DNA from 2 places in the Paenibacillus sp. FSL H7-0942 genome. Region 1 is predicted to be linked to the other one. Evidence: a T-box and tRNA genes for the amino acid it is inferred to sense, from the RefSeq annotation. Region 1 holds a T-box; the other holds one or more tRNA genes.
What was found. The T-box of region 1 lies ahead of leuS (leucine--tRNA ligase). A T-box ahead of a tRNA ligase gene usually reads a tRNA of that ligase, here a tRNA-Leu.
Positions count from the first base shown of each region.

Region 2: it has a tRNA-Leu gene. The T-box ahead of leuS (leucine--tRNA ligase) is inferred to sense a tRNA for this amino acid. The anticodon was not compared.

Region 1 covers NZ_CP150279.1:4,918,907-4,924,807, reverse strand. The annotation lists gene MHI48_RS21910 (S1 RNA-binding domain-containing protein) at 1-264, shown strand, start outside; gene MHI48_RS21905 (class I SAM-dependent methyltransferase) at 584-1,354, shown strand; gene MHI48_RS21900 (phosphotransferase family protein) at 1,580-2,536, shown strand; T-box leader at 2,648-2,917, shown strand; gene leuS (leucine--tRNA ligase) at 2,996-5,440, shown strand; gene comER (late competence protein ComER) at 5,421-5,901, opposite strand, start outside.
Region 2 covers NZ_CP150279.1:2,334,158-2,340,058, reverse strand. The annotation lists gene MHI48_RS10645 (YqzE family protein) at 91-309, opposite strand; gene MHI48_RS10640 (N-acetylmuramoyl-L-alanine amidase) at 505-1,248, shown strand; gene MHI48_RS10635 (divergent polysaccharide deacetylase family protein) at 1,223-2,017, opposite strand; gene MHI48_RS10630 (carbohydrate-binding protein) at 2,469-4,163, shown strand; tRNA gene MHI48_RS10625 (tRNA-Leu) at 4,309-4,392, opposite strand; gene pelA (pectate lyase) at 4,569-5,531, opposite strand.

The DNA of each region.
Region 1 (5,901 bases):
AATCTGGCCATGACTCAACTCAAACAAGTTGGACGTAACGAAGATGCAGACAAACTGCTCGCCTTTATGAAAGAACGCCCTATGGGTGGCATGCCATACTCGGATGCAACTCCGCCGGATATCATCAAGCAGCGCTTTGGCATCAGTAAGTCTGCCTTCAAGCGTGCCTTGGGCAAATTGATGAAAGACGGATTGGTGGTCCAAAAGGAAAGCTGGACGTATCTGTCCGAATCTGCTCCTGCGGATCAAAGTGAAAACAAGTAATCTTCCTGATTAAATAGTTGTAATATGGAACTCGGATAAGGCAGGGATAGGCTGGGTAAACACCGGATGCCCCTGCTTTTTCTTTTGTTATATAAATTGAACTAAACATTTACACGAAACGGAGAGGACAGAAAGAACCTGAAGAAGCGGAGCGTTCGCCTTTATCCCCGGATTTAAACCTTTATAAAAGGAATAAAAAAAATCTGGGGATAACAGCGATCGGAAGGTTGTTCTGTCATTGGAGTGTCCAGTGTAAATATTCTTTGGTTCAACTTATATAGATCAATTCGAAAATGAAATTGAAAGTGCGGTGCCTGACATGTCTTACCGGAAATTTGCCTATGTGTATGATGAATTAATGGAAGATATGCCTTATCCGGACTGGATAAGGTTTGCAAGAACAGCATGGGAAAAGCATGGAATGCCCAAAAGTGTCGCTGAACTTGGCTGTGGAACGGGCTCCATTACGATCCCGCTCGTGAACTCCGGTTTCGAAGTTACAGGCATTGACCTCTCATCAGATATGCTGTCGGTTGCACGCAGCAAGATGGAGGCTACGCCTCAGGGTCATCGCTTGTATCGCGAGGGCAGTGTCCGTTGGGTGCAGCAGGATATGCGGGAATGGCGAGTTCCGGAACCTGTGGATTCGGTGATATCTTTCTGTGATTGTGTTAATTATTTGCTTGAACAAGAAGATGTCGTTCGTACTTTCCAGCGGACATACGAAATGCTGAAGCCTGGTGGAACGTTCCTGTTTGATGTGCATCATCCCAATACCCTTATTCGTTATGATGAGGAGCAGCCTTTTGTACTGGATGAGCGCTCCGTATCTTATATTTGGACTTGTGATCTGGACCAGGATCGCTGTGAGATTGAGCATCATCTCAGTATTTTTTCGCGTGTGGATGATGGTAATAAGGATATGTATCAGCGGTTTGAAGAAGTTCATGTCCAGCGTGCATATAATCCGGACTGGATGAAGCTGGAGTTATCCAAGGCAGGTTTTAAAGACGTGAAGGTATATGCGGATTTTGAATGGAAAGAAGCTGGAGACAGCGCACAGCGCTTGTTCTACGTGGCTGTGAAGTAAGATCGAGTAATGAAAACTGTCCTTATGTATGGTGCATAAGGGCAGTTTTTTGTTTGATTTTTTATGGAGAATGAATAGCAATAGTCTTAAATAGGGTAGAGGAATGCAAGAAAAGACATAACGACGTGACAAAAAGTATTGCCAGTTAAAGTAAAGGAGGCGATAATAGTCGGATAGAAAGCGTTTTCTGAGAAAATAAATCAATTGTCAATGTGAGGTGTAGAAATGGAAAGTACATATAAAACAAGACTTACGTCAGAACAGTTGAATGCCATAATAGAGCAGCATTTCTCTGCAAGTATACAGGACTACAAGGAAATGGTGGATGGCTGGGCCAATCATGCATATCTCATTACACTGAGTGACGCACAGCGAGTGGTACTCAAAATTGCACCGTCAGCTTCGACAAATCTGATGCGCTGTGAACAGGATCTCATGATTGCCGAAGTTGAGGCACTACGCCTCATTACGGAGCTACAGGATGTTCCCGTGCCCCAAGTGTTGGCTTATGATGATTCGTTAACTATGGCTTCAGCGCGTTATTTTATCATGGAGTACATGTCTGGAGCGCCCTATAATCAGGTCAAGGATCAATATTCTGCGGAAGAGCAGGAGGCCATTGAACACCAGCTCGGTCGGTACAATCGTCGAATTAATGAAATCAAGGGCGAGCAGTTTGGATATTTCTCGGAGCAAAAACAGCGATATTCCACATGGAAAGATGCATTTATGAATCTGATGGATGACATTCTTACCGACGGGGAAGAAGCCGGGATTACATTTTTGATCGATTACCCTGAATTGAGACGCCTGATTGAAGAAAAATCGGATGTGCTGGACGATGTCAAAGAACCTGTGCTTATCAGTTGGGATCTGTGGGATGGCAATGTACTAGTGGACGCGGGTCGAATCACAGCGATTATTGATTTTGAACGATCACTGTGGGCAGATCCTCTGATGGAGCATTATTTCAGTCATTTTAACTATACGGCTGGTTTTGTGAAAGGGTATGGGCGTGCGATTATGACTGAAAGTGAGCTAAAAAGAAGAAGACTCTATGACTTGTACTTTGATCTGGTGCTGCGCATTGAGTGCGCTTATCGTCAATATGATAATCAGGAACATGTGAATTGGACCATTCATAATCTGGAGGAAGGCATTGAGCGTTTTCGGTTATCCTGAACAGCAACCAGCGTTATGAACGGTACGTACCGTGGACTTCAAGATGGCGATTATAACGTGTAATATTGACTTTGGGCGTACTTTTTTATATAATGGTCCCGATATTGTATACATATTTCGATGATAAGGATCAGTAGTAATTCCTGTACATAACAGAGAGCCGGCGGTTGGTGCAAGCCGGTTGACAGTGATTTGCGAACTCGCCTTGGAGAAATGCGGTGATTACACCATTCTGTTTAACCTGCTTGTATAAAGCTTGGGTTCAGGAATGGAAATCCGCATCGGTTAACCGCCGTTACAGGTCCAAAGGGAGTGGATGACGAAGCACGTTCGTCCGCTAACTAGGGTGGTACCACGGGAATTCAACCTCTCGTCCCTAGCGCTGCAAACGCTACGGGATGCTGAGGTTTTTTTGTTGCAATTAAAGCTAAAGCGAATAACCTGAAGGAGGAATAATAGATGAGTGAGAATAACCAGCCGAAACACGGCTATCAGCCACAAGTCATGGAAAAAAGTTGGCAGCAATACTGGGATGCAAATAAAACGTTTAAAACGGGTGAGGACCCTGCTAAACCGAAATTTTATGCACTGGATATGTTCCCTTATCCATCCGGTTCAGGTCTGCACGTAGGTCACCCGGAAGGATATACGGCAACAGATATCGTTTCCCGTTACAAACGTATGCGCGGTTACAACGTATTGCACCCAATGGGTTGGGATGCTTTCGGTCTGCCTGCTGAGCAGCATGCACTGGATACAGGTGAACATCCACGAGATATTACATTCCGTAATATTGACAATTTCCGTCGCCAGATCAAATCGCTTGGTTTCTCCTATGACTGGGATCGTGAGATCAGTACAACGGACCCTGAATACTATAAATGGACACAATGGATCTTTATCCAGCTGTACAATAAAGGCCTGGCTTATGTGGACGAAGTTGCAGTTAACTGGTGTGAAGCCCTTGGAACGGTACTTGCTAATGAAGAGGTTATTGATGGCAAGAGTGAACGCGGAGGGCATCCGGTTGTACGCAAACCGATGCGTCAATGGGTTCTGAGAATTACCGAGTATGCAGAGCGTCTGTTGGAAGACCTGGAAGAGCTGGATTGGTCTGAAAGCATCAAGGATATGCAGCGCAACTGGATCGGTAAATCAACAGGTGCGGAAGTTGTATTTGCCATTGAGGGTCGCGAGGAAGTTATCAAGGTGTTCACTACCCGTGCGGACACATTGTTCGGTGCGAGCTTTGCAGTACTGGCTCCGGAACATGAGTTGGTAGAAGCAATTACAACCGATGACCAACGTGAAGCTATTCAGGCTTATCAGGAGCAGGCTTCTCGTAAGAGTGATCTGGAACGTACAGATTTGGCCAAAGACAAAACAGGTGTATTCACTGGCGCTTATGCAATCAACCCTGTTAATGGTGCAAAACTGCCGATCTGGATTGCTGATTACGTTCTTGCAGGTTACGGTACAGGTGCGGTTATGGCTGTTCCGGGTCATGATGCGCGTGACTGGGAATTTGCGAAGCAGTTCGGTCTGGATATCATCGAGGTTATTCAAGGTGGAGACGTTACACAAGAGGCATATTCGGGTGATGGCGCGCATGTGAATTCCGATTTCTTGAACGGACTGAACAATGAAGAAGCGGTTGCCAAGATGATTGCTTGGTTGGAAGAGAACGGTAAAGGACAAGGAAAAGTGACTTATCGTCTGCGCGATTGGCTGTTCAGCCGTCAGCGTTACTGGGGGGAGCCAATCCCGATTCTGCATCTGGAAGATGGAACGATGAAGACCGTACCGGAGGATCAACTTCCACTGTTGCTGCCTGATATCGACCAGATCAAACCTTCGGGTACAGGAGAATCACCACTGGCGAATGTTACGGAGTGGGTGAATACGGTAGATCCGGAAACGGGAATGAAGGCACGTCGCGAGACCAATACCATGCCACAATGGGCGGGTAGCTGCTGGTATTACCTGCGCTTTATCGATCCGCGCAATGACAAGGAACTGATCTCCAAGGAGAAACAGCAGCAGTGGCTGCCAGTTGATCTGTACATTGGCGGAGCAGAGCACGCCGTACTTCACTTGCTGTACGCTCGTTTCTGGCACAAAGTGCTGTATGATCTGGGTGTTGTGGAGACCAAAGAGCCTTTCCACAAACTGGTCAACCAAGGTATGATCCTGGGTACCAATAATGAGAAAATGAGTAAATCTCGTGGTAATGTCATTAACCCGGATGAAATTGTGAATGAATTCGGTGCAGATACATTGCGTCTGTACGAGATGTTCATGGGACCATTGGAAGCGACAAAACCGTGGAATGCAAACGGGGTTGAAGGCATGCACCGCTTCCTGTCACGTGTATGGCGTCTCTTCATTAACGAAGACACAGGAGCCATCAATGACAAGATTACGGTGGACGGTGGAACGGATGAGTTCAAACGGACTGCTCACAAAACGATCAAAAAAGTTACGGAAGATCTGGAACATCTGCGCTTCAACACATCCATCAGCCAGCTGATGATTTTCATCAACGATGCATACAAAGCGGACACACTGCCTCGTGAAGCGATGGAGAAATTTGTGCAGCTGTTGTCACCACTGGCACCACATATGGCAGAGGAACTGTGGAGTCGTTTGGGTCATGAAGGTGGAATCTCTTACGTGGCTTGGCCTGAATATGATGAGTCCATGACAGTGGATGCGGAAGTAGAAATCGTTGTTCAGGTAAATGGTAAAATTGTAACTCGTGCTACAATCGCGAAGGATCTGGATGCACAGGGTATGCAGGACTTTACGATGGAGCTGGCACCTGTTAAGCAGGCGCTGGAAGGCAAGACCATTCGTAAGGTCATTGCCGTTCCAGGCAAACTCGTTAATATTGTTGCCGGTTAATCTCACCGGTTCGGAATAGTTCATCCAGCTTTAACAAATCTTCATCATATTTGTCATGTGTCGTGTGGATCAGGCTGTCGAAAACGCCGTCAAGACTAACCTTCAGCAGTGCAAGTGCCTGAGCGGTAATACCGCCAGGTACAGCGACACGAGCCTGAAGCTCTTGCGGGGTGTATCCTCCTTCGGTGAGCAGCTTGCCTGTTCCCAGGAGCATTTCGCCAGCCAGAGCGCAGGCATCTGCCCTTTTGATACCTGTCAGCTTCACTGCACTTTCGATCCACTGTTCCAAAAAGAACGATATGAATGCAGGTCCGCAGCTGGAGAAGTCGGATGTGATTCGTGTACAGGCTTCATCCACTTGGTACGGCCTGCCTATATGACTGAGCAGACTTTCCAACACAGCGCGGTCTTCACTGGTCATTCGTTCGCCATGTATGCAGAGGGATGCTCCGCTGCCGACT
Region 2 (5,901 bases), 2.6 Mb from region 1:
TAACCTGTAAAACAACAAATAAGACGCCTTCCCATTTTATCAAGGGATTGCGTCTTTTGGTTTACCATTAGTGAAATAGGTAAGGGATCGTCACCCTTTTCCCGAAGAACTTCGTTTATGAGACTGTGTATCGAATTCTTTTTCCTTTTTCCCCACCCACAGGGATACAGCGAAAGGGATCATACCAAACCACTTCATCGCCCACGGCTCTTTCCTTTTGGTGCGACCTTTCCGCTCATCCTTCGGCGTATCGATATAATGTACTACACGTTGCGTAATGTATTTTACCAACTCATCACTTTTGGCCATAACCTCTGCCTCCTTCGCTCCTGCACTTTCACGGAGCTTACGATAGTTCTATTGTGTGCAGGATGTGCAATGGTTAAACATTTTTTTATTGAAAGGAGTATGAAAACCCTCAAAATGCACAGTCTAATGCCAAAGGTATCCATACAGTCTTTAATCTGCATCCGGTACCTATTTCATGAAGGAGTGTGTATTCCCATGTATAAGCTGCTGACCGCTTCGGTGGCCTTGCTCATTAGCTTCCATTGTCTTCCCATGCTGCCCCATGTCGCTTATGGAAAAGCAGCCCCGTCCCAGAACAGTCCATCCATGTTGCCAGTGACCGATGGAGATGCTTATCGCTCAAGTCATCATGCCTTTGCAGCACCCGTTATCCTGCTCGACGTAGGCCATGGGGGTATTGACGGTGGTACGTCAGCCCAAGGTGTGCTGGAAAAAGATATCAACCTGGCGATTAGCCAAAAGGTCTATCTCCTGCTTCGCAGCAAAGGTTATGCCGTTATCATCAATCGGCTTGGTGATTATGCACTTAGCGATGAGAACCGCTGGCTGAACAGCCGCTCCCGTCATACCAGAGATCTTGCCCAACGTAAAAGCCTTAGCGAAGAAGTAAGTACAGATATCGTGGTCAGCATTCATGCGAACTGGAGTCCCCGATCTACTGCACACGGCCCGGTGGTACTGCACCAGAAAGAAGGCAGGAGTTATTTGCTGGCCCAATCCATTCAGGATGCCATGAACAAGTTGTACGGAACGGAGCACGGGGTTGTATGGGGCAAGCCCTTTTATATATTGAATTACGTGAAGCAACCTGCCGTCATCGTCGAAACCGGATTTTTGAGCAATGCGGCAGATCGAGCTAGAATGAATGACCCCGCTGAGCAAAAACGAATCGCCCAGTCCATTGCCAATGGCATTATTTATTATCTGTCGGTAGTGTAGGAGCAGACTGCCATTGCCACACATCTCGAACCAGATCACCAATCCCTACAAATTGGACCTGATTTTGCAGACGGGAGACGGATTCACGAATTACTGCGGATGTGTTCATCCCCGAATGACCGACATGACCAATGACAACACAGATATCCTTGTCAATCGCACGCTGAGCAGCCAGATCCAGTTGCTTGCGAATGTGTTGCTTGGAATTTTGATCATCCAGGAAAATGTCATTACCTACAGGTGGCATATTTTTGGATACGGCCAGTTCCCCCACCACAGAGCGAAAGTTCGTACGGCTGTCTACAAAGAAGAGGCCCCGCTCCTTGCATACATCGAGCACAATGGACATGATGCGTTTGTCCGAAGTAATTTTGGAACCCATATGATTGTTCATGCCAATGGCGTGGGGCACATCATCAATCGCTTTCTCCACGCGTGAGCGGACTTCTTCATCTGTTAGATTGGATGTGATTGCACCCGGGCCCAGCCATTCAGGTCGTCCTTTCTTGGGTTCCATGGGCATGTGCACAATCACATCCATTCCCTTTTCATGTGCAGCCATCGCATCTTTTTTCGTTGTTGGCAAAAAAGGCATAACCGCTACCGTTAGTTTAACTGGCATCGCCAGGATCTCTGCCGTACCCTTCATGTCATTACCAACATCATCGATGATAATCGCTAACCGTTTGTGATTCGATGTGGACTCTGAAGCTGCCGCTGTAGGCCCTCCTGCCGATATGCCTGCGTAGAACACAATCAACAATGCCATGATACCTGCAATGAATCGATAAATCTTTCTCTGTACCTTCATCATGATTCCCTCCCCGTAACTTCTGTGATCTCATTGTTTGATAATGAAGGGAGGATTATGTAAGCCAAACCCTTCCTTAATAATCATATCCCCGCCATTGAAGACCTCTATCTCAAGTGAAGATCTCCATCATTCCAGTTTTCTCCTTAGCATTCAGACAAGAACTGTCATTGAACAGTTAGAAAATAGAGATTAATTAGAAAAAATACTGTAATTTGTCAGGTTTTCAGTTTAGGAATTATTTAGTAGAATCAACAAATGAAAGAGGTTCTATGCTTCATTTCTATCCTATGATTTATGGGAGGAGGTTTTGAAAGGGTTTACATAAAATAAATGCCAGACAATCCGCTATTCTTGTTTGTTATTCCTGGTTGCGGTTTCTCTATGTAACTTACTATTATCGAGGAGGATGAAAGTAGTGAAATTCAAACTAAAAAAGACGATTAATGTTCTTTTGGCCTGTTTAACAGCCCTGCCTTTGATGTTAACCCCGACAAATGTGTCAGCAGCCAGCGATGCCAACATTAATTTGTCCTCGGAAAAACAGCTGATCAAGGGCTTTGGGGGCATTAACCTTCCTGCCTGGATTGGTGATCTGACTCCCGCTCAACGTGAAACTGCTTTTGGTAATGACCAGAATCAATTAGGCTTCTCCATTCTCAGAATCTACGTTGATCCAGATTCCAATAACTGGTATCGTGAAGTTGCCACAGCCAAACGGGCTATCGAAAAGGGTGCTATTGTATTTGCATCCCCATGGAATCCTCCAAGCAGCATGGTTGAAACATTCAACCGCAATGGGGACACAAATGCCAAACGTCTGAAATACGACAAATATACCGCATATGCGCAACATCTGAACGACTTTGTAACCTACATGAAAAATAACGGCGTAGATCTGTATGCCATTTCTGTACAAAACGAACCGGATTATGCTCATGACTGGACTTGGTGGACTCCACAAGAGATCCTTCGATTCATGAAAGAAAATGCCGGGTCCATCCAAGGTACCAAAGTCATGGCGCCTGAATCCTTCCAGTACTTAAAGAACATATCCGACCCAATCCTGAATGATCCGCAGGCACTTGCCAACATGGACATTCTGGGAGCACATACGTATGGAACCCAGATTTCGAATTTTGCCTACCCTCTCTTTAAGCAAAAAGGAGCCGGTAAAGAACTGTGGATGACTGAAGTGTATGTTCCAAACAGTGACAACAACTCAGCAGACCGCTGGCCTGAAGCATTAGAAGTTTCCTATCACATGCACAATGCCATGGTAGAAGGTGATTTCCAGGCCTACGTGTGGTGGTACATCCGCAGACAGTATGGTCCGATGAAAGAGGACGGTACCATAAGCAAACGCGGGTATAATATGGCTCATTTCTCTAAATTCGTGCGTCCAGGCTACCTGCGAGTCGATGCAACGAAAAATCCGGATACGAACACATTTGTCTCAGCCTATAAAGGTGATAACAAAGTCGTCGTCGTGGCAATTAACCGTGGAACTTCAGCCACAAGCCAAAAATTCGTTCTGCAAAATGGTAATGCCTCTACTGTGTCCTCATGGATTACGGACAGCAGTCGAAACCTGGCAAGCGGAACCTCGCTTAACGTATCCAATGGAGCCTTCACGGCACAGCTCCCGCCTCAGAGCGTAACAACGTTTGTTGCCAACGTTACTGGCGGAAATAGCGGCGGGAATACAGGCAGTGGCACGACGTATGAAGCCGAGACCGGAACGTCACTTACGGAAGCTGCCATTGAAACAATCTACCCCGGTTACACTGGCTCCGGGTATGTTAACTTCAATGCGATGACTGGTTCAGCCATTCAATGGAACGGCATTAATAACACGACAACAGGTACCAAAAACGTAAAGTTTCGTTATGCGCTGGAAAGCGGCACTCGGAACCTCGACATTTTTGTGAACGGAACCAAAGTCATCAGCAACGAGCCCTTTCCCGCTACGGGAAGCTGGTCCACTTGGGTTGAAAAAACAATACAGGTCCCCATGAACACGGGGACCAATACATTGAAAGTGGTTACCACCGGATCGGAAGGACCGAATATTGACAGCGTTAATGTTACCGCAGCACAATAAACGTTCCGTATGGCTGATGGAAGACATTTGCTGTACGTGCAGCTAAGCACTAACCTCTTGAATACTCATCACTAAAGTTAGTGTTATATCAAAAAATGCAAAAAAAGACTCCTTAAGCGTTAGCTTAAGGAGTCTTTTTATTAGATGCGGTCGAGAGGACTCGAACCTCCACGGGGGTTAGCCCACACGGACCTGAACCGTGCGCGTCTGCCAATTCCGCCACGACCGCATATTGTATCTTCGTCATCCATATCGGCGACAAGAAACAATATATCATGCGTAATCTATCATGTCAACACTGAAAATAATAACAATAAAGCCCGAATCAGACGTCCATGTCGATTCGGGCCTTACCTTTAACTGTTGCTAATAGTTTGGTTCATTAATACGGAAGCATACTACAAATTACAGCTTGGAAGGCCAGTTGCCATACCATGCATAACCGCCTCTTCTTTCTTTATCAATATCACTTAATTTGTATTTAACTACCCCGTCACGACCAATAAAGATTGGTTTATCCGTTCCGATCTCATAGAAGCGTGCCCAAATTGGTGCAGCTTTGGAATCAGCGATAATTTTACTATCTCCATTAGCTCTTTCATACTTGTAACCCGTAATTTTCACTTTGTTAAACCAAGCCTCCGCTCCTTTAATGGATGCGGTAATTTTAGCGTTAGCAGGTCTGGTTTTCAGAAATTTAACAATCGTTACACTCTCTCCAGCTGTCAGTGATGGCACTTCGTAGATTCTTGCGCTCGCTGGTTTAAGAGAGCTGGAATCATGTTGTTGTCCCCATGCTGTCAGCTTACCACCTGAAACGACCTGTGTATTCAGAATCGCCTCCACACCTTTGGCAACTGAATTTTTACTGCGGTTAGCAAGTGTGCTGTCGATAAATGAGAAATCACCTTTTCGTGCTGCTACTTCATCCAGCATGATCATTACATTAATCATGGCATCATCATTGTAAGTGATGTGCTTGTGGTATCCGGAGCTTTGGTAAACTTGTGGCCACCCGCCGTTTGAATACTGCATGTTGATCAAAAAGTTAATTCCTTTGATTGCAGCTGTGGAGTAACGCGGATCATTCGTCTTTTTAAATTCCTTCGCCAATCTTCTAATTTCTGAGTATGTAGCCTTGTTGTCTATCGTGGACTTTGCCCACTCTCCACTTGTCTGTTTATAATCTTTTCTCCAACCTCCATCCGGCAGCTGGTTCTTCAAAATATCAGAAATACTCGCTGTAGTACCCGACGCATCTGCAGCAGATACCGTCCCTACAGGGAGAACTGCCATTCCAACTACTGAGAACACCATCGTACATGCCAGGACAAAAGTAATTATTTTCTTCGCTTTCAAATGTAACACTCTCCTATGTTCGTTTTTATAAATCTTCCACTTCTACTTTACGTATGATATACGCCCCAAACCTCCTTTATTTGTATTTATCGCATAATAAAATCAATTTTCATCCAATATGTGGATTGGATAATCAGATAATATGCAAAAAATCGATTTTTGTCAATATATGCAACTTAATGAATATAATCTCTCTAATTCTACATAACGGGATAGTTCTTTTAACTCATGACAAACCTATTTATTTATCCAAATTCGTCTTAAACGAACCAATAATGACGTTTTTGTCATGAATGATACCCAAACTTGATCCCTTCTTTCATATAAAAACCTTAATTCCGCTAACATTGAGGTATTACGAAGGGTTTTAAATGGGTTT